DNA from 3 places in the Sphingomonas sp. Ell38C01 genome. Region 2 is predicted to be linked to each of the others. Evidence: predicted binding sites of a transcription regulator. Region 2 holds the regulator's gene; each other region holds the start of a gene.
The links. Region 2 encodes LexA, which represses DNA repair genes until DNA is damaged. Its sites were predicted from a motif close to GTTCCNCNCTTGTTCT; they were not measured.
Positions count from the first base shown of each region.

Region 1: the regulator LexA is predicted to act here: its motif matches at 1,524-1,539, upstream of uvrA (excinuclease ABC subunit UvrA).
Region 3: the regulator LexA is predicted to act here: its motif matches at 4,191-4,206, upstream of ACV7NO_RS09280 (ATP-dependent helicase).

Region 1 covers NZ_JBUYVA010000001.1:114,400-121,307, reverse strand. The annotation lists gene ACV7NO_RS00615 (helix-turn-helix transcriptional regulator) at 1-929, opposite strand, end outside; gene ACV7NO_RS00610 (hypothetical protein) at 998-1,177, shown strand; gene uvrA (excinuclease ABC subunit UvrA) at 1,547-4,444, shown strand; gene ACV7NO_RS00600 (BRCT domain-containing protein) at 4,466-4,996, opposite strand; one part of gene ACV7NO_RS00595 (IS630 family transposase) at 5,227-5,573, shown strand; one part of gene ACV7NO_RS00595 (IS630 family transposase) at 5,572-6,169, shown strand; gene ACV7NO_RS00590 (hypothetical protein) at 6,243-6,569, shown strand; gene ACV7NO_RS00585 (SDR family oxidoreductase) at 6,833-6,908, opposite strand, start outside.
Region 2 covers NZ_JBUYVA010000001.1:2,488,441-2,495,348, forward strand. The annotation lists gene trpD (anthranilate phosphoribosyltransferase) at 1-273, shown strand, start outside; gene trpC (indole-3-glycerol phosphate synthase TrpC) at 270-1,055, shown strand; gene moaC (cyclic pyranopterin monophosphate synthase MoaC) at 1,052-1,519, shown strand; gene ACV7NO_RS11700 (molybdopterin molybdotransferase MoeA) at 1,516-2,703, shown strand; gene lexA (transcriptional repressor LexA) at 2,760-3,425, shown strand; partial or broken gene ACV7NO_RS11710 (ComEC/Rec2 family competence protein) at 3,436-5,532, opposite strand; gene gltX (glutamate--tRNA ligase) at 5,604-6,908, shown strand, end outside.
Region 3 covers NZ_JBUYVA010000001.1:1,953,954-1,960,861, reverse strand. The annotation lists gene ACV7NO_RS09305 (hypothetical protein) at 11-826, opposite strand; gene ACV7NO_RS09300 (inorganic phosphate transporter) at 1,084-2,721, opposite strand; gene ACV7NO_RS09295 (nuclear transport factor 2 family protein) at 2,765-3,160, opposite strand; gene ACV7NO_RS09290 (GFA family protein) at 3,157-3,561, opposite strand; gene ACV7NO_RS09285 (UrcA family protein) at 3,674-4,006, opposite strand; gene ACV7NO_RS09280 (ATP-dependent helicase) at 4,210-6,498, shown strand; gene ACV7NO_RS09275 (hypothetical protein) at 6,527-6,908, opposite strand, start outside.

The sequences.
Region 1 (6,908 bases), 2.4 Mb from region 2:
GCGATCAAGGTTTCGAGCAGGGCGCATTCGGCCTGGGTCAACGCATGAAGCGCGCGTGCGCGCCCGACCGCGCGTCGCTGCCGGGCCGCCGCCGACGAGGTGCGCACGACGCAGCGCCGTACGCCGCCGTCCAGTCCACCGAGCGGATCGACGAAGACCAGTGCGTCACCCATCGCCAGTGTCGTGCTTGTGGCATGCACCGTCGTGGTCGCGCTCGCGATCGCCTTGCGGAAGGCGGGCTGGTGTGCAGGATCGACAGCCGCCAGCCGGACCTGGCCCGCGGCATCCGCGCGGACGATCACCGGCAGGCCGGCAGGCGCGGCTGCGCTCGACCACAGGACCCGTAGCGCGGCATCCACGACGACGTTGCAGGCATCGTCGCCGTCGAACAGCGATTCCAGCGTATCGATCCGCGCGCGTTGCGCCGCGATGCGCGACCGCGTCGCGAGCGCGCGGTGCAGGTGCGGGACCAGCCGGGTGAGCCGGGCGACGTTCCCCTCGGTATCGACGGATCGTCCGGCCGCGCGCAGGAACGTCATCGAATACCGTGTATCCGCCGCGTCTATCATCAGGCCGGTGCAATGGACGGCGTCGGTGACCGTGCGCAGATAGTCGCGGTAGAAGGCGGTCTCGACCAGCGTCGCGCGGGGAACCAGCCGATCGAGATCGACCGCGACGAACGGCGTGGCCCGCCGGCCCGCGTCCAGCCACGGATCGACGTGGTGGAAATGCTCACGGTAGATCGGCTCCGCCAGCGCGGAATAGCCGCGCAACGCGACGACCGAGGGCGTCTCGCCGAGCGCGATCAGCGAGGCGGTGGGCGTGCCGAGATGATCCCCCAGCCGCGCGATCATCGCATCGGGATCGTCGGCGTCGACCAGCGTGTCGTAGATGTCGCCGACGATCGCGTCGTGGCGGGCGAGCGGCATCGAGATCCTCCGTCGAGATGCCCGGCCCGCGTTGGGCGGAAACGGTGCGAGCGTGGAGGAGACCGGGGATGGCGCGGGGAGTCAATCTCCTCGCGCACCGCGTCCTGTCCGGTTCCGACGCATCGTCGGGCCGCCGCCGGCTCTGCGACGGGGCGATCGGGGTGAAGCTGGTGGCGGTCGGCATCGCGCCCGCGGCGATTTGGGCGAAGAGGGCCTGTGCGCCCGCACCGGTGCCGCCGCGGTCGTAGCAGAGCCGCCCGGTCGCATTGCCGGGCAGCCTGTTGTCGGACGCATCGCCGATGCCGTTCAGCGTGCTCGTACCGGTCAGGAAGAGGTGTTCGAGCCTGGCCCGCAGCATGTAGCCGCTGCGGCTGTAGACCGTATCGATCCCGTCAACCGGGTTTTCGACCCCCTGATCCCGCGAACCGTTGATGTGATAGCTGTCGTCGCCCGCGCCGCCGACCAGCATCGTATAGTCGGCGCCGATCAAGGAAGCCGGCGCACCGACATCGTATGATGCTGTCGATCCTGCGTACCGCGGACATATGGCGCATGAGACTTGGTGTCCCTATTTTGCACTCTAGCCCATTGCCCGGAACAGAAGTAGAACCCACCCCATGCTGACCAAGATCTCCGTCCGCGGCGCGCGCGAGCATAATCTCAAGGATGTGTCCGTCGACATTCCCCGGGATACGCTGACGGTCATCACCGGGCTGTCGGGGTCGGGCAAGTCGAGCCTCGCGTTCGACACGATCTATGCCGAGGGGCAGCGGCGCTATGTCGAGAGCCTGAGCGCCTATGCGCGGCAGTTCCTCGAGCTGATGCAGAAGCCCGATGTCGATCATATCGAGGGGCTGAGCCCGGCGATCTCGATCGAGCAGAAGACGACGTCGCGCAATCCGCGCTCGACGGTAGCGACCGTGACCGAGATCTATGATTACATGCGGCTGCTGTGGGCGCGCGTCGGGGTGCCGTACAGCCCGGCGACCGGCGAGCCGATCGCGGCGCAGACCGTCAGCCAGATGGTCGACCGGGTGCTCGCGCTGCCGGAAGGGACGCGGCTGTACCTGCTCGCGCCCGTCGTGCGCGGGCGCAAGGGCGAGTACCGGAAGGAGATGGCGGAGTGGCAGAAGGCGGGCTTCACCCGCGTCCGCATCGACGGCACCGTCCACGAGATCGACGAGGCGCCCGCGCTCGACAAGAAGTTCAAGCACGACATCGAGGTGGTGGTCGACCGGCTGGTGGTACGCGGCGACATCGCGACGCGGCTGGCGGAGAGCTTCGAGACCGCGCTGAAGCTGGCGGAGGGCCTGGCCTATGTCGACCCCGCCGACCCGGTCGAGCCCGCGACGCCCAAGAGCGCGATCCTGGGCGATCACGCGCCCGACGGGCGGATCGTGTTCAGCGAGAAGTTCGCCTGCCCGGTCAGCGGGTTCACGATCAGCGAGATCGAACCGCGGTTGTTCTCGTTCAACGCGCCGCAGGGTGCGTGCCCGGCGTGCGACGGCCTGGGTGAGAAGCTGATCTTCGACGAGGACTTGGTCGTCCCCAACCATGCGCTGAGCCTCAAGAAGGGCGCGGTGGTGCCTTGGGCGAAGTCCAACCCGCCCTCGCCCTATTACATGCAGGTGCTGGGCTCGCTGGCGAAGGCGTTCGACTTCTCGCTCGACACGGCGTGGGGCGAACTGCCCGAGGCGGTGCGCGACACGATCCTGTACGGGACGAAGGGCAAGCCGGTGACGCTGACCTTCATCGACGGGAAGAAGGCGTACGACGTCAAGAAGCCGTTCGAGGGCGTGATCGGCAACCTCAACCGCCGGATGCTGTCGACCGAGAGCGCGTGGATGCGCGAGGAGCTGTCGAAATACCAGTCCGCGCAGGCGTGCGAGGTGTGCGGCGGCGCGCGGCTGAAGCCCGAGGCGCTGGCGGTGAAGGTGGCGATGCAGGACATCAGCTATGCGACGCACCTGTCGGTGGTCGACGCGCTGGCGTTCTTCACGGACCTGCCCGCGCATCTGGGCGACCAGCAGAATGCGATCGCGGAGCGGATCCTGAAGGAGATCGTCGAGCGGCTGGGGTTCCTCAACAATGTCGGGCTCGATTACCTCAACCTCGACCGGACGAGCGGGACGCTGTCGGGGGGCGAGAGCCAGCGGATCCGGCTGGCGTCGCAGATCGGATCCGGGCTGTCGGGGGTGCTCTACGTGCTCGACGAGCCGTCGATCGGGCTGCACCAGCGCGACAACGACATGCTGCTCAAGACGCTGCGGCGACTGCGCGACCTAGGCAACACCGTGCTGGTCGTCGAGCATGACGAGGATGCGATCCGCACCGCGGACTATGTCATCGACATGGGGCCAGGCGCGGGGGTGCATGGCGGCGAGATCGTCGCGCAGGGGACGCTCAAGCAGCTGCTGAAATCGAAGACAAGCATCACCGCGGACTATCTCAACGGCACGCGCGCGGTGCCGCTGCCCGAGGAGCGGCGCAAGGGCAACGGCAAGAAGCTGACGGTGCACAACGCAACCGCGAACAACCTGACGGGCGTCACCGCGAGCATTCCGCTGGGCACCTTCACCTGCATCACCGGGGTGTCGGGATCGGGCAAGTCGAGCTTCACGATCGACACGCTCTATGCCGCTGCCGCGCGCGAGCTGAACGGCGCGCGGATCCTGGCGGGCAGGCACGACAGGATCACCGGGCTGCAGTATCTCGACAAGGTGATCGACATCGACCAGTCGCCGATCGGCCGCACCCCGCGATCGAACCCGGCGACCTATACCGGCAGCTTCACGCAGATCCGCGACTGGTTCGCCGGACTGCCGGAAAGCGCGGCACGCGGGTACAAGCCCGGGCGGTTCAGCTTCAACGTCAAGGGCGGACGGTGCGAGGCATGCCAGGGCGACGGCGTGCTCAAGATCGAGATGCACTTCCTGCCCGACGTCTACGTCACGTGCGACGTGTGCCACGGCGCGCGCTACAACCGCGAGACGCTGGAGGTGAAGTTCAAGGGGCACTCGATCGCCGACGTGCTCGACATGACCGTCGAGGACGCCGCCGAGTTCTTCAAGGCGGTGCCGCCGATCCGCGACAAGATGGCGATGCTCGTGGAGGTGGGGCTGGGCTACGTCAAGGTCGGGCAGCAGGCGACGACGCTGTCGGGCGGCGAGGCGCAGCGCGTGAAGCTGGCGAAGGAGCTGTCGCGGCGCGCGACAGGCAACACGCTGTATATCCTCGACGAACCGACGACGGGGCTGCATTTCGAGGACGTGCGCAAGCTGCTCGAAGTGCTCCACGCGCTGGTCGAGCAGGGCAACACGGTGGTGGTCATCGAACACAATCTCGACGTCATCAAGACCGCGGACTGGGTGCTCGACCTGGGGCCGGAGGGCGGGGTGAAGGGGGGCGAGATCGTCGCCGAGGGGACGCCCGAGACGGTCGCGAAGGAGAAGCGGAGCTTCACGGGCAAGTATCTGGCGCCGTTGTTGAAGCGCGGGGTGAAGGCGGCGGCGTGAGCCTTGGCGCGCTCCGCCATCCTACAGGTGGCGTGCCCAGTGCGCTTCGGAGACGATGGAAACCGGCACGCCGGCGGCGCGCATCTCGGACGCCTTCAGGATCTTGTTGCCGAACGACGAGTGTTTCCATGATTCCGTCGCATAGAAGCTGATGACCAGCACGTCGGTGCGGCGGGTCAGCGGGCCGCACAGGCCACCGCGCTCTTGCACGACGGCCTCGCAATGCTTGCGTTGGCCGTAATTGAATGTCCCGGTAAAGCAGTAAGTCTTGCCGCCGAACACGAGGGCTGGTTCCGGGTCACATAGCGGAAGCGTCGTAGCCTTGAGGACTTCCCCGAGTTCAAAATCACGATTCGAGAAACTGTTGAGCGTATCAAGCAGATCCCGACACTCCTCGGCGTTCGCGATACCGTCTGCCAGAACGCCGATGATTCGATCGTAGAGGATCCGGATTATCGGTTGATCGGTGATGGCGACATTGGCTGCGAGCCACTTCTGCAGAAACTCGACCTCGGTTCGGTTCAGCGCGCCATCGGCGGCGACGCCCCGCACGATCCGGTCAGTTCGTCGCGTTGACGAGACGTGATCCGATCATTGCCGACACGCGCGTAGAAGGCCCCGTTGCTCATCGATCCTGGCTCCCTCATCGCTACGGTGCTGGATCGTCGAGAATATCGCAAGCGGACCTATAGAGCGTGATGACGTAGATCTGAATCGCTGAGGATTCCCATGGGGCTGGCGATCTGATTCAATGTGCCGGCTGGCGAAGGAGGCCAGCCAGCATGTCAAAGCCGTATTCGATGGACCTGCGGGAACGGGTGGTCAGGGCGGTAATCACCGATGGCATGTCGTGTCACGCGGCTGCTTCACGCTTCGGGGTGGCGCCGAGTTCGGCGATCAAATGGGTGCGGCGCTTTCGCGATACGGGCAGCGCCGCACCGAGCCGGATGGGTGGTCGCCGATCCAACATCCTGTCCGGCGCGACACGTGACTGGCTGCTGGAGCGGATGACCCGCGACTTCACCTTGCGTGGACTGGTAGCGGAGTTGGCGAGCCGCGACGTGAAGGTCGACTATGTTCAGGTCTGGCGGTTCGCCCATGTCGAGGGGCTGAGCTTCAAAAAAAAGCGTGATGCCCGCCGAACAACTCCGTCCCGCGATCGCCCGGCGTCGGGCGCAGTGGAAGAAATACCAGGGTCGGCTTGATCCGGCGCGTCTCGTCTTCATCGATGAGACGTGGGTGAAGACGAACATGGCCCCCTTGCGCGGTTGGGCACCGGTCGGCCAGCGGCTCCATGCCAAGGTGCCCTACGGCCACTGGCGCACGATGACGTTCCTGGCGGCGCTGCGCTGCGACCGGATCGACGCGCCGTGCGTGCTGGACCAGCCGGTCAACGCGCAAAGCTTCACCGACTATATCGAGCAGTGCCTCGTGCCGACGCTGTCGCCCGGCGACGTCGTCATCATGGACAACCTCTCCAGCCACAAGAAACCCGCCATCCGCAACGCTATCCGTGCGGTCGGTGCCAGGCTGCTGTTCCTGCCGCCCTACAGCCCGGACCTGAACCCGATCGAGCAGGTTTTCGCCAAGATCAAACACCTCATGCGCAAGGCCGCCGAGCGATCCCACGAGGCAACATGGAGACGCGTCGGCACGCTTCTCGATGCCTTCTCCCCCGCAGAATGCCGCAACTACCTCGTCAACTCAGGATATGGGTCAGCTTGATGTCATCCGACTCTAGGCAATAAGTGGAACGTGGAGAGTGGAACGCGGGCGCGTGATGCCCGTTCACCTGCGCATGACCAAACCAGCCAAACGCCCCCACCGCGACAGCCACGGCCGCTTCGAGCCCGCGCATCGCAATCGTAACATCGCGATCGGCGCGGCGACCGCAGTCGGTGCGCTGGCGAGTGCGGTCGGGGCAGCGCTGCATTTCGGGTTGCTCGACCGGTTCTTCGGGCACGGGCCGGGGAATGCCGAGCATCCTGCGCCCGATCTTGCCGCGGACAAGCCGCATCCCGGTGCGGACCACCGCGCGCCCGACGCGTTCCGGCCGGACCCGACCGCGCCAGTGCCGGAATCGGAACGCGAGGGTCTTCGGCCCGCGACCGGACCGGCCCGGTGAGCGATCGTGGGACCACGGAGAGGTAGACCGGAGCGTCGGACTGAGGCGGTCACACGCCGTCCAGTATTGTGATGCTACCGACTTCACGTCGCTTCCGCGGCGCGGTGCTTCGCTCGCGGATTTCGGTCGTGATGAAGCGGGACCCCGGATCAAGTCCGGGGTGACGTGGAGGAGTGGGGATGGCCATCGGCCGAGCCGGCGCTGGTTGACGGCTGGATTCCGGGAATAGCCCGGCATGACGGTCATAAAGTGTATCGCTGTCTCTATGCGTCGATGCTGGTGCCCGTCGACGCGTTGACCAGCCCGCCATCGACCGCGATCGTCTCGCCGATCACATAG
Region 2 (6,908 bases):
CCTGACCGTATCGCGCCCGAGGACGCGGGCCTGATGCGCCATCCGATTGCCGCGATCCACGGCGGCGATCCCGAACACAACGCCGCCGCGCTCCAGCGGTTGCTCACGGGCGAGCGCGGCGCGTACCGCGATGCGGTCCTGCTCAATGCCGCCGCTGCCTTCGTCCTCGCCGGCACCGACGCGACGCTCGCCGACGGCGCCGCCCGCGCCGCGCGCACGATCGACGCCGGCGCCGCCGCCGATCTGCTCGCCCGCTGGATCGCCTATCCATGACCAACATCCTCGACCGCATCCTCGAAACCAAGCGCGCCGAAGTCGCCGCCCGCCGCTCGACCATCCCCGTCTCCGACCTGGAAGCGCGGATCGCCGAAGTCGGCGCGCCCCGCGGCTTCCGCGCCGCGCTCGATGCGAAGGCTGCGACCGGGCACGCGCTGATCGCGGAGATCAAGAAGGCCAGCCCCTCCAAGGGCGTGATCCGAGAGGATTTCGATCCCCCCGCGCACGCCCGCGCCTATGAAGCCGGCGGTGCGGCCTGTCTCTCGGTGCTCACCGACGAGCGCTGGTTCCAGGGCGCGGATGCGTACCTGCTGGCCGCGCGCGAAGCCTGCGCGCTCCCGGTGATCCGCAAGGACTTCATGGTCAGCCCGTGGCAGGTGATGGAATCGCGCAGCCTCGGCGCCGACGCGATCCTCGTCATCATGGCCGCACTCGACGACGCGCGCGCCGCCGAGATCGAGTCCGCCGCGATCGATTGCGGCATGGACGTGCTCGTCGAGGTCCATGACGAGGACGAGTTCGAACGCGCGCTGAAGCTCAAGTCGCGGCTGATCGGCGTCAACAACCGCGACCTGCGCGATTTCTCGGTCGATTTCCAGCGGACCTACGATCTCGTCGGCAAGGCCCCCGAAGGCTGCACCTTCGTGGCAGAGAGCGGGCTCAACACCCGCACCGATCTCGACGCGATGGCGGCGCACGGCATCCGCTGCTTCCTCGTCGGCGAGGCGCTGATGCGCCAGGCTGACGTCGAGGCGGCGACGCGCGCGCTCGTCGGATGACGCGCCTCACGCATCTCGACGCGGCCGGCGCCGCGCACATGGTCGACGTCGCGAACAAGTCCGTCACCGCGCGTGAGGCCACCGCGACCGGTCGGATCGTCATGTCCCCCGAGGCAGCGCGCGCGATCCGCGACGGCGCGGTGGCGAAGGGCGACGTCCTCGCGGTCGCGCGCGTCGCCGGAATCATGGCGGCCAAGCGCACCGCGGACATCATCCCGCTGTGCCATCCCCTGCCGCTCACCCGCGTCGCGATCGACCTGGCACTCGCCGACGATGGCATCACCGCGACCGCGACCGTCGCGACCGACGGGAAGACCGGCGTCGAGATGGAAGCGCTCACCGCCACCACCGCCGCACTGCTGACGATCTACGACATGGCGAAAGCGCTCGACAATCGCATGACGATCGAGGGCATCCGCGTCGTCGCCAAGCGCGGCGGCCGGTCGGGCGACTGGCAGGCGTGAGCACGCCGCTGCTTCCCGTGGACGAAGCGCAGCGCCGGCTCATTGGCTCGGCCCACGCGGTCGACGTCGAACACGTCGCCCCGATCGACGCGATCGGGCGCTGGGCCGCCGGGCCGGTCCGCGCGACGCGGACCCAGCCCGCCGCCGACCTGTCCGCAATGGACGGCTATGCGATCCGCTTCGCTGACATGCCGGGGCCATGGCACGTCGTGGGCGAAAGCGCCGCCGGTCGACCGTTCGCCGGCATCGCAGCGGCTGGCGAGGCCGTCCGCATCTTCACCGGGGCCGCGATGCCTGCGGGCACCGACACGGTGATGATCCAGGAGGAAGTCGAGCGCGACGCCGACCACGTCGCACTGGTCGGCGAAGGGCCGCTCGCGCACGGCCGCAACACCCGCCGCCGCGGACTGGACTTCCTCGCGGAAGATACCCTCGTCGAGGCCGGGCAGCGCCTCACCCCCGCCCGCCTCGCACTGGTCGCCACCGGCGGGGCGACGGCGATCGCGGTGCATCGCAGGGTCCGCGTCGCGATCGTCGCGACCGGGGACGAACTCGTCGACCCGTCCATCGCCGCAAGCGGCGTCCAGCTTCCCGAATCGAACCGGTTGCTGCTCCGCGCGCTGCTCGCCGACCTGCCGGTCGAGATCGTCGATCTCGGCATTCTGCCCGATCGGCTCGACACTCTCACCCGCGCCTTCGTCGAGGTCGATGCCGATCTGCTCGTCACCACCGGCGGCGCGTCGGTCGGCGATCACGATCTCGTCCGTCCTGCGCTCGAGGCGGCGGGCGGCGTCATCGATTTCTGGCGGATCGCGCTGCGGCCCGGCAAGCCGATGCTCGCGGGGCGGCGCGGGGCGATGCAGGTCCTGGGGCTGCCCGGCAATCCGGTGTCGGCCTTCGTGACGGCGCTGCTGTTCGTGAAGCCCGTCGTCGCCGCACTCGCCGGTGCGCGCGAAGCGCTGCCCCGCCCGCGTCTGGTGTCGCTCGGCGAAGACCTGCCCGCGAATGGCCCGCGCACCGACTACATGCGCGCGCAGCTACGGGACGGCAAAGTGTTCGTCGCGGCGATCCAAGACAGTTCGATGCTCGCCACGCTCGCCCGTGCGAACTGCCTCGTCATCCGCGCGCCGCACGCCCCTGCGGCGATGGCGGGCGAATCGGCGGAAATCCTCGACATCGCTTGACGACAACCATTGTGTTCCGTAAAGGTTCGCCGTCTGTTCGCCAGCGGAGGACCGCGATGCTTACCAAGAAACAGCATGAGCTGATCTGCTTCATCAACGACTCGCTGACCGAAAGCGGCGTTTCGCCCTCGTTCGAGGAGATGAAGGACGCGCTCGACCTCAAGTCAAAATCCGGGGTCCATCGCCTTATCAGCGCGCTCGAGGAGCGCGGCTTCCTCCGCCGCCTGCCCAATCGCGCGCGGGCGCTCGAAGTGCTCAAGATGCCCGAGCGCGTCGAGGCGAAAAAGCCCGAGGCGAAGCGGGGCGGCAACGTGAAGCCCGCCCCCGAACCCGCCAACGACGTGATCGAGATCCCGCTCCACGGCCGCATCGCGGCGGGTGTCCCGATCGAGGCGTTCGAGGGATCGTCGATGCTCGCGGTGCCCGCGGCGCTGCTCGGGTCTGGCGAGCATTATGCGCTGGAAGTGTCGGGCGATTCGATGGTCGAGGCGGGAATTCTCGACGGTGACTACGCGCTGATCCGGCGGCAGGAGGTTGCACGCGACGGCGAGATCGTGGTCGCGCTGATTGAAGACAGCGAGGCGACGCTCAAATATTTCCGTCGCGAGGGTGCGATGGTCCGGCTCGATCCCGCGAACCGCGCCTATGATCCGCAGCGCTATGCCCCCGCGCAGGTCCGCGTCCAGGGTAAGCTTTCGGGAATCCTGCGCCGCTACGATTGAGCGCCTGTGCCCAAGGGTGATCGTCGCCGGGCACGCGCGTCGTCGCGATGTGCCCGGTCGCGAATGTCGTGGCGATCCCGCCCGTCCGGGCCAGCACCGGGCGATCGAGCCTCAGCCAGCGCGGCTTGCAAGCATAGGGCAGCCGGCGTTCGCTGACGACGACATCCGCGCTCGCGCACGCCGCGATCAGCTCCGCGGCCGGGACGAGATAGAGGCTGCGGGTCGCGAGGATGCGCCAGCGCCGTCCGGCCACCGTTCGAGTCGCGAGGCACAGGTCGCGGCTGCACCGCGCGTTCCCCTGCTCCGACAGTAACAGCGGTTCGCCGTCGACCCCGCCGTTCACCGCGAGAACGTCGCGCATATAGTCGCCCGCCCGGTCGCGGAGCAGCGCCACCGATCCTCCCGCGGTCCGCACTGCGACATGACGCCCGTCGCCGGTCACGAGCAGGTCGGGCGCGGGGGTCGCCAGCACCCAGACCGCGCCGATCGCGACCGGCACCGCGCCCAGCCGCCGCCAGCGTGTCCGCCACAGCGCGATCCACAGTCCGCCCGCCAGCATCGCCGCGAACGCGCCCGCCGGCATCGCGGGCAGCGCGGTCACCGATCCCGGCGCCGCGGCGACGCTCCGAGCGATCCACAGCAGCAGCGACAGCGCCTTGCCCGCCATCCACCACAGCGGTGCGCCCAGTCCGCCGATATCCAGCAGCAACGCGATCGCCTCCAGCGGCATCACGACGAAGGTCGTCAGCGGGATCGCGACGATATTGGCGAGCGCGCCATAGACCCCCGCCTTGTGGAAATGAAACACCGCGATCGGCATCAGCGCCAGCTCGACGACCACCCCGGTCACTAGCAGCGACGCGAGCCCCCGGGCTGCGCGTTCCAGCCACCCCGCCCCGTCCGCCGCGAACCACGCCCGCACCCGCGGATGCTCGTGCAGCGCCACGATCGCGGTCACCGCGGCGAAGGACAGCTGGAAGCTCGCCCCCATCACGCTCTCCGGCCAAGCCACGATCACCACCAGCGCGCCGACTGCGACCAGCCGCAGCGTCACCGCCTCGCGCCCCGCCGCCAGTGCGGCGAGCACCATCAGCGCTGCGACGCACGACCGGATCGTCGGGACTTCGCTCCCGGTCAGCAGCGTATAGCCGATCGCTGCGCCCGCGCCCGCACCCGCCGCGACCAGCGGCAGCCGCCAGTGCAGTGCCAGCCACGGGCTCAACGCCAGCAACCGCAACGCCAGCAGCATCGTCATCCCGACAACTGCGGTGATGTGCAGCCCGCTGACCGACAACAGGTGCGCGAGCCCCGCGCGGCGCATCGCCTCGGCATCGGCCTCCGCGATCGCACCCACGTCGCCGGTCGCCAGCGCGGACGCGACCCCGCCCTCGCTGCCGGGCAGTCTCGCATGGATATGCCGCGACAGGCGCTGGCGAACCCCGGGCTGCGACGCCTGACCCGCGATCATCTCGACCGGCGCATGTGCGCGCCCGGTCGCGCCGATCGAGTCGAACCACGCCGCGCGCGAATAGTCGTACGCCCCCGGCACTGCGGCACCGGGCGGCGGCATCAGTCGCGCGCCCAGCCGCAGCGTCATCCCCGGCGCAAGCCCCTCCGGCGCATCGGCCTCCGCGATGTTGACGCGCAGGTGCGGCGGCAGCGCCACCGTGTCGCGCGCCTCCTCCGCGATCACCCGCACCGGCGCAAGCCGCACCCGCACCAATTCGCGCGCCGGCAGCAGGTCGACCCGCTCCACCTTCGCTTCGAACCGCACGATTGCCGGCCGACCCAGGACGGGCCCGGCCAACCGCTCGGCCCGCCACCAGATCGACGCCATCCCGCACGCGACCAGCACCGCCGCGACCGCGACCGCGCGCCCGGCCCGTCCACCACGCCCGATCGCGAGCGCCAGCGCCGCGATCGCAGTCGCCGCCAACATCGCCGCGATCCACTGGTTCCGCACCGGCAACACGAACCACGCCGCGACGCCGGCCCCCAGCATCACCGGCACCCACAGCAGCAGATGGTCCCGCTCAGCCTCCAGCCAGCACTCCAGCGCGTCGCGCACGCGCCGGGCTCCCGCGATTTGAAGCGGCCGGGTGCGCATGCTAGGGGCGTCGGCGGCTGAACCGGCCATCAGATTTTCCAGACTGTCCTCAACTTTGGGAGCATGTGCGCTTGAGCGCAACCACCGATACCGCGACCGTTGCGGGCGAGAGCATCGTCACGCGTTTCGCGCCCTCGCCCACCGGGTTCCTCCACATCGGCGGCGCGCGGACGGCGCTGTTCAACCTGCTGTTCGCACGGGCGCATGGCGGCAAGTTCCTGCTGCGGATCGAGGATACCGATCGCGCGCGCTCCACCCAGCCCGCGATCGACGCGATCCTGTCGTCGATGCGCTGGCTCGGACTCGATTGGGACGGCGAGGAGGTCTATCAGTTCGAACGCGCCGCGCGGCATGCGGAGGTGGCGCACCAGATGGTCGCCGCCGGCCATGCCTATCGCTGCTGGCTGACCCCGGCCGAGATCGACGCGATGCGCGCCGAGGCACAGGCGGCGAAGACGCCGCTCCGCATCCGCTCGCCCTGGCGCGACCGCACCGACGGCCTCGCCGACCAGCCGTTCGTGGTGCGCCTCAAGGCCCCGACCGAGGGCGCAACGACGATCGACGACAAGGTGCAGGGCAGCGTCACCGTCCAGAACGGCGAGCTCGACGACCTCGTCCTGCTCCGCTCGGATGGTACGCCCACCTACATGCTCGCGGTGGTGGTCGATGACCACGACATGGGCGTCACCCACGTCATCCGCGGCGACGACCATCTCAACAATGCGTTCCGCCAGCTGCCGATCTACCGCGCCAATGCGTGGCCCGAGCCGGTCTACGCGCATATCCCGATGATTCACGGTTCGGACGGCGGCAAGCTCTCGAAGCGCCACGGCGCGGTCGGGGTGGAGACCTATCGCGACGAGCTCGGCATCCTGCCCGAGGCGCTCGACAATTATCTCCTCCGCCTCGGCTGGGGGCATGGCGACGACGAGATCATCAGCCGCGAGCAGGCGATAGAATGGTTCGATCTCGCGCATGTCGGCAAGAGCCCGTCGCGGTTCGATTTGAAGAAGCTCGAGAACCTCAACGGTCATTATATTCGCGAGGCGAGCGACGCCCGGCTTGCCGATCTGGTCGCCGAACGTCTCGAATTCGCTCATGACGATACCCGCCGCGACCTGCTGGTCCGCGCGATGCCGTCGCTCAAGCCGCGCGCCGCGAACCTGAACGAACTGGCGGATGGCAGCGCATTCCTGTTCGCCAACCGCCCGCTCGCGATCGACGACGCCGCGGCACCGCTTCTCGCGGGCGAGGCGCCCGCGCTGCTGGCGCAGCTGCACGCCGCTCTTGACGCAGTGCACAACTGGGATACGGAGACGCTCGAAGACGCGGTACGCCGCGTGGCCGAGACGGCGGGTGTCAAGCTCGGCCAGGTC
Region 3 (6,908 bases), 530 kb from region 2:
GTGCCCGACCCTAAGTCGCGGCCGGTCGCGCCGTTTGCCGTCCGACGAGTGCCGACCAGCCCGCGGCGACGACCGCCACGCCGGCTGCAAGCCCGACCGCCATCAACGCCGGCAACGGCTGCGTCCCCACGCTGATGAAAACCCCGCGCCAGGCCTCGCTGGCAGCAATCGTCTCGAACCCGATGATCTGGACGACGATCACGCCCAGCGCCACGGCCCAGGGCCGACCGACGCGAACGTCGCCGCGCCAGAGCCAAAGCGCGACGATCGCCGCCACGAGATTGGCAAGTTGCACGCCCCATCCGAAGAGCAGGAAATCCTGCGGGCCACGGATGATGATCCCGGGCACCGTCTGGTTGAACACGCGGCCGAAGACGGGGCTGACCAACGGCAGCGCGCTCGACAGCATATATCCCGCGTGCAGCCGTACGTTGCGTCGATGCCGCAGCGCCAGCCCGACGCCGTAGAGCACGGCCCCGAGAGCGAGCAGGTCGATGAATGCGAGTTGCGCTCCCCAGATCGCGTAGAAGGGATCGCCGCCGACCGTCCCGGCGGCCATGGAGTGGATCACACCCATCGACCCGACGGCGAAAAGGGGCAACGCGACGAACGTCGCCTTGCCCAGGGTTCGATGCACGGCGATCTGCGCGCGGTGTGGCGTCCAGCTTTGCGCAAGCAGCAGCAGCATCCACACGCCCGCCGTGACGCCGTGGATATGAAAACCGGCCGAAGCAGCAAATAGCCGGCCGAAGTAACTGCGCCAGAAGGCAAAGATCGTCGCAGCTATCAGCGCGAGAAGGAACAGCCAGGCCTTGCGATACGGCACACATTCCCCCCGGAACTTCGATGACCTTCCCCAAGGTCACGACCGCGCCGATGCTATCATTGCGAACGGGGTGTGTCCATTGGCCACCCGAGGCCCGGATCAGGGACTTCGACGTTGCGACGACCGTACGGATTTTCGTCGGCCAGAACCGCGGCATGTCGTGGGCGACATACTGGTGCGCCCGCGAGACCTACGGCAGTGGCGCCAGCGAGACGGCGCTGAAATCGATCGTCTGCATGGCAGTAGCGGACCGTTCGTCAGATCCCCGCCGCCCGCGTCGCGCTCAGCAACAGCCAGTACAGCCCGCCCGACAGCGCCATCGCGACCGGCAGCGTCAGCAGCCACGCCGCCGCGAGCTGGACCACCGTCCGCGCCTGCAGCCCCATCCCGCTCGCGACCGAGGCGCCGGCGACGCCCGAGGACAGGATGTGCGTCGTCGATACCGGCAACCCGAACCGGTCCGCCGCCAGGATCGTCCCCGCCGCGACCAGTTCCGCGGTGGCGCCCATGCCATAGGTCATGTGCTGCTTGCCGATCCGCTCGCCGACGGTGACGACGATCCGCCGCCAGCCGATCATCGTCCCCAGCCCCAGCGCGATCGCGACCGCGACCTTGACCCAGAGCGGAATGAACCGCGTGCCCCGCTCCAGCCGCGACTGATAGTCCTTGAGCGTCGTCACCTCGGCTTCCGAGAACCGCCCGCCGGGCTTCGCGGTCGCGGCGCGCGACGCGTCGAGGACGAGGTACATGTCGTTGCGGATGTTGGGGGTCGCCGCCGCGGGCACCGCACCCAGCGAGCCATAGCCTGCGACCTGCCGCGCCAGCCCGCCCGACAGCGTGGCGATCGCACCATAGGCCTGCGGCGTGTCCGCGTGCCGCTGTTCCAGCGCGCGCGTCAGCACGGTGCGCGCCTGCGCCACGGGCACCACGACCGACGTCTTGCGCGCGAACACCTGCGCCGCGGCGTCCGCACTGGCGACGAAGGCGGGCGTCTCGCTCGCGGGCAGCGTACGGTTGAGTGCGTAGGCGGTCGGCGCGCAGCCGATCAGGATCAGCATGATGAGGCCCATGCCCTTCTGCCCGTCGTTCGATCCGTGGCTGAACGACACCGCGGTGCAGGTGAAGACCAGCAGCGCGCGGATGCCGCGCGGCGGCGGCGCGTCGCCCTCCGGCGCGCGAAACAGCCTGGGGTTGCGCGCCACCGCCTTGAGCACGAACATCAGCAGCAGCGCCGCACCGAACCCGATCAGCGGCGCCATCCACAGCCCGGTCAGCACCTTGCTCACCTGCGCCCAGTCGACCCCCGAGGTGCCGCCCGCGCCACTGCTCATCAGCTGGTTCGCGAAGCCCACGCCGAGCACCGATCCGATCAGCGTATGGCTCGACGAATTGGGCAGCCCGACGAACCAGGTCGCCAGATTCCAGATCACCGCCGCCAGCAGCAGCGCGAAGATCATCGCATAGCCCGCGCTCGACCCGACGTGGAGGACGAGATCGACCGGCAGCAGCGTGACGATCGAATAGGCCACCGCGCCGCTCGACGCCATCACGCCGAGGAAGTTGAACACGCCGGACCACACCACCGCGACCTGCGCGGGCATCGCATGCGTATAGATCACGGTCGCGACCGCGTTGGCGGTGTCGTGGAACCCGTTCACGAACTCGAACCCCAGCGCGATGACGAGCGCGAGCCCGAGAAACAGGAACGCCCCCAGCGCCAGCCGCTCCCCGACCTGGCTGGTGTCCGCCGCGATGCTGAACCCGGCATAGGCCAGCCCGCCGAGCACGACGCCGAGGAAAACCCAGCGCGCGGCGGGATGATGCGGATGATCGAGCCGCGGACCGCGAGCGAGCGAGGCCGGCGACTCGTCGCCGGGCGAAATGGTGGTTGCCATGATGAAAGCGCTCATCCGCTTCCAGGGTGACAGTTTGATGACGTTACGGCTTCGGCACGATCCCGCCGAGCGCCGCCGCCATCATCGGCACCACGGTGTTGAGCGCCTTCATCGGCCGGATCATCACCTTGAAACGCGTGATTCGCCCGGCGGGGTTCCAGGCGATGATGTCGACGCCGTTGCAATGGATGCCGTCCAGCTCGCATTCGAACTCGAGGACCGCGGAGGCCTGACCGCGCCACTCGTCGACGTAACGGAACGTCGGATTGCCGAGCACCTGCGCCGCCGCGGTCAGGTATGTCATCGTGATCGCCTTGCCCCGCTGCGGCGTATGTACCGCGGGGCTCTGGAACACGACGTCGTCGTCGAGCAGGTCCGCCAGCGCCGCCGCGCTCGGCGCGTGCATATAGGCGTGCCAGCGTGCGATGGGATCGGTCACGCGTCCATACCCGGATAGGTCGCGAACCGGGGCAGCGACGAGAGAGCGCCCGTCCATGCGGCCTCGTCCTTCACCATGATGTGCGCGCCGGGCGGCATCGCGTCATAATCGTCGAGCGTGCCCGAATGGATATCGACGATGCCCGGCAAGGTCTCGGCATTGCGATAGAACAGCCCGGTCCCGCAAACACCGCAAAACGACCGTCGCCCGCTGTCCGACGAGGCGTAGACCGAGGGCTGCCCGGTGACGATTACGTCGACGTCGCGAAACGCGATCCATCCGACCATCGGCGCGCCGGACCAGACGCGGCAGTCGCGGCAATGACACAATGCGTGATGCTGTGGCTCGCCCGTCGCCTCATAACTGATCGCGCCGCAATGGCACCGCCCGGTCACGATCATGACACCCTCCCGTTGCTTTTTTGTTCCAAAGAGGCTCCCACGATTCGTGCCCGAACGCAAGCGGGGCAAGGCCGCGATCGGCCCCGCCCCGCCCATGATACGAAACGATGTGTCAGCGCATCGCGACACCGAGGCTCGCGAGGCGCTGTGGTGCGGCGACCGCGGCGACCGCGGCGAGCTTGGTCGCGGCATCGGCGTGCATCTCGCGACGACAACGCTCCGAATCGCGACGCTCGATCAGTTGCGTCCCGTGCGTCGCGCACGCACGCGACACCGCAAGGCGTAGCCGCGCGTCGAGCACGCGCCGCCCCTCGGCGCTCGCCAGATCGAGCCCGGCATAGGTGACGCGCGCGGTCACCGGCTCGCGGGTTTCCGCTTCGGCGGGGACAGCGAACGGGCATGCGAAGGCGATCGCCGCGATCGCGGCGTTACGGATGGAAAACATCGACAAGGACTCCTGGCTGGATTGGCCCGGCGGATCGGCCGGCGCGACGCCCTGCCTCTGCCGGGCCGGCTGCCGCGTGCCGGCTGGTGCCGACGAGTCGGGCGCTAGCCGCGCCAGATTGCGCCCGCGGGACAGCTTCGCGACGAATCGATGACGCGGCATCGAACTTGCCCCGGTCGTCCGCGTTCCCTACCTGTTCGTCGGTGACCGATATTGCCCGCCAGAACAGCCCGCTCGCCGACCCGCCCTATCTGCGCGGGCTCAACCCGCCGCAGCACGAGGCGGTGACGACCACCGACGGCCCCGTCCTCGTCCTCGCGGGCGCGGGCACGGGCAAGACCGCGGCGCTCACCGCGCGGCTCGCGCACCTGCTGTTCACGCGCAAGGCCTGGCCGTCGGAGATCCTGTCGGTCACCTTCACCAACAAGGCCGCGCGCGAGATGCGCGAGCGCGTCGGCCGGCTTGTCGGTGACGCGGTCGAGGGGATGCCGTGGCTCGGCACCTTCCACGCGATCGGCGCGAAGATGCTGCGGCGGCATGCCGAGCTGGTCGGCTTGCAATCGAACTTCACGATCCTCGACACCGACGACCAGTTGCGGCTGCTGAAACAGCTGATCCTTGCCGCCGACATCGACGAGAAGCGCTTCCCCGCGCGGTCGCTCGCCGGGCTGATCGACGAGTGGAAGAACAAGGGCCTCACCCCGCGCGACGTCGATGCGGGCGAGAGCGAGCGCTACGCCAACGGTCGCGGCGGCGAGCTGTACGAGCGCTACCAGGCGCGGCTGATCGCGGTGAACGCGTGCGACTTCGGCGACCTGCTGCTCCACGTCCTGACGATCCTGAAGATGCACCGCGACGTGCTGGAAACCTACCAGACGCGCTTCAAGTACATCATGGTCGACGAGTATCAGGACACCAACAGCGTCCAGTATCTCTGGCTCCGCCTCCTCGCGCAGGAGCGCCGCAACCTGTGCTGCGTCGGCGACGACGACCAGTCGATCTATTCGTGGCGCGGCGCGCAGGTGGAGAACATCCTGAAGTTCGAGAAGGACTTCCCCGGCGCCAAGGTGATCCGGCTCGAACAGAATTACCGTTCCACCCCGCATATCCTCGGCGCGGCGGGCGGGGTGATCGCGCACAATGGCGGGCGGCTCGGCAAGCAGCTGTGGACCGAGTTGGACGTCGGCGAGAAGGTCCGCGTCATCGGCGTGTGGGACGGCCCCGAGGAAGCGCGCCGCGTCGGCGACGAGATCGAAGCCGCGCGCCGCGGCGGCACTGCGCTCGACGATGTCGCGATCCTCGTGCGCGCACAGCACCAGACGCGCGAGTTCGAGGACCGGTTCATTGCGATCGGCATGCCCTATCGCATCGTCGGCGGTTTCCGCTTCTATGAGCGCGCCGAGATCCGCGACGCGCTCGCCTATCTGCGCGTCGTCAACCAACCCGCGGACGACCTCGCCTTCGAACGCATCGTCAACACCCCCAAGCGCGGGCTGGGCGACAAGGCGGTGGCGAAGATCCACCAGCTCGCGCGCGCCACCCGCTCCTCGCTCACCACCGCCGCCGCGCGCATCCTCGACACCGACGAGCTGACCCCGCAGGCCAGGCGGGCGCTCGGCAACCTCGTCGGCGACATCGCGCGATGGCGCGACATGGCGAGCACGCTGCCTCACCCCGAACTCGCGCGGCAGATGCTCGACGAGAGCGGCTATACCGCGATGCTTCAGGCCGAGAAGTCGGTCGAGGCCGCGGGACGGCTCGAGAATCTCTCCGAACTCGTCCGCGCGATGGAGGAATACGAGACGCTCGGCGCGTTCCTCGAGCATGTGAGCCTCGTCATGGACAAGGAGGGCGGGCGGCAGGATCCGCAGGTGACGATCATGACGATCCACGCCGCCAAGGGGCTCGAATACGATACCGTCTTCCTCGTCGGCTGGGAGGAAGGGCTGTTCCCCTCGCAGCGCGCGATCGACGAGGGCGGCACGCGTTCACTGGAGGAGGAGCGCCGCCTCGCCTATGTCGCGATCACCCGCGCGCGCAGGCGGGCGACGATCCTCCACGCGGCCAACCGCCGCATCTACGGCCAGTGGACGTCGAGCCTCCCCTCGCGCTTCGTCGGCGAATTGCCCGCCGAACATATCGAGAGCGAGACGACGATGTCAGGCGGCGAGTCGCTGTGGCGCGCCAACTGGACCGACCGCGCCGATCCGTTCGCCGACGTCGCCCGCGGCACCGGCCGCGGCCCCGGCTGGCAGCGCGCGGCGGGCGGCGCCTCGACCTTCACCACCGCGCAGTCCCGCGTGGTGGAATCGCGGGCCAGCGCGATCAGCCTCGGCAACAAGGGCCGCGACGACATGAAGGTGGGCCTGCGCGTCTTTCACCAGAAGTTCGGCTATGGCGAGATCGCTGAGATCGAGGGCAACAAGCTGGAAATCGATTTCGAGAGCGCGGGGCGCAAGCGGGTGATGGATTCTTTCGTTACGGTGGGGTGATAGATGGCCGCATGCGAGCGTACGGATGTTAAAATGGTGATGTTTGCAGAGGCTTCAGTTTCAGCCTTCTACGCTCCTGCGCAACGATATCGTTCAACTTGTTCTTGAAGGCGTCAGGATCAGATATAAGCGGCAACAGGGGTGCGGCGTGTGCAATGACCCGTTCATCGGTTAAGCCATGCAAGAAGTCACTCGCCTCTTCGAGCCTGCCGATCAGCGCTGAGGCAATGCCAGCTTCATAACCCCACCAACTCGGCCCCATCCGATCTGGGCTATTTCGCGCACGTGCCGCAGAAAATTCAGCGATGGCGCGAAAAGATGAGAAACGCTCCTCTATCGCCAAGGCGTTGGCGCGAGCGGTCTTTGCGACGTCAATTGTTGCCTGTCTAAACTGATCTTCGGTTTCGAAC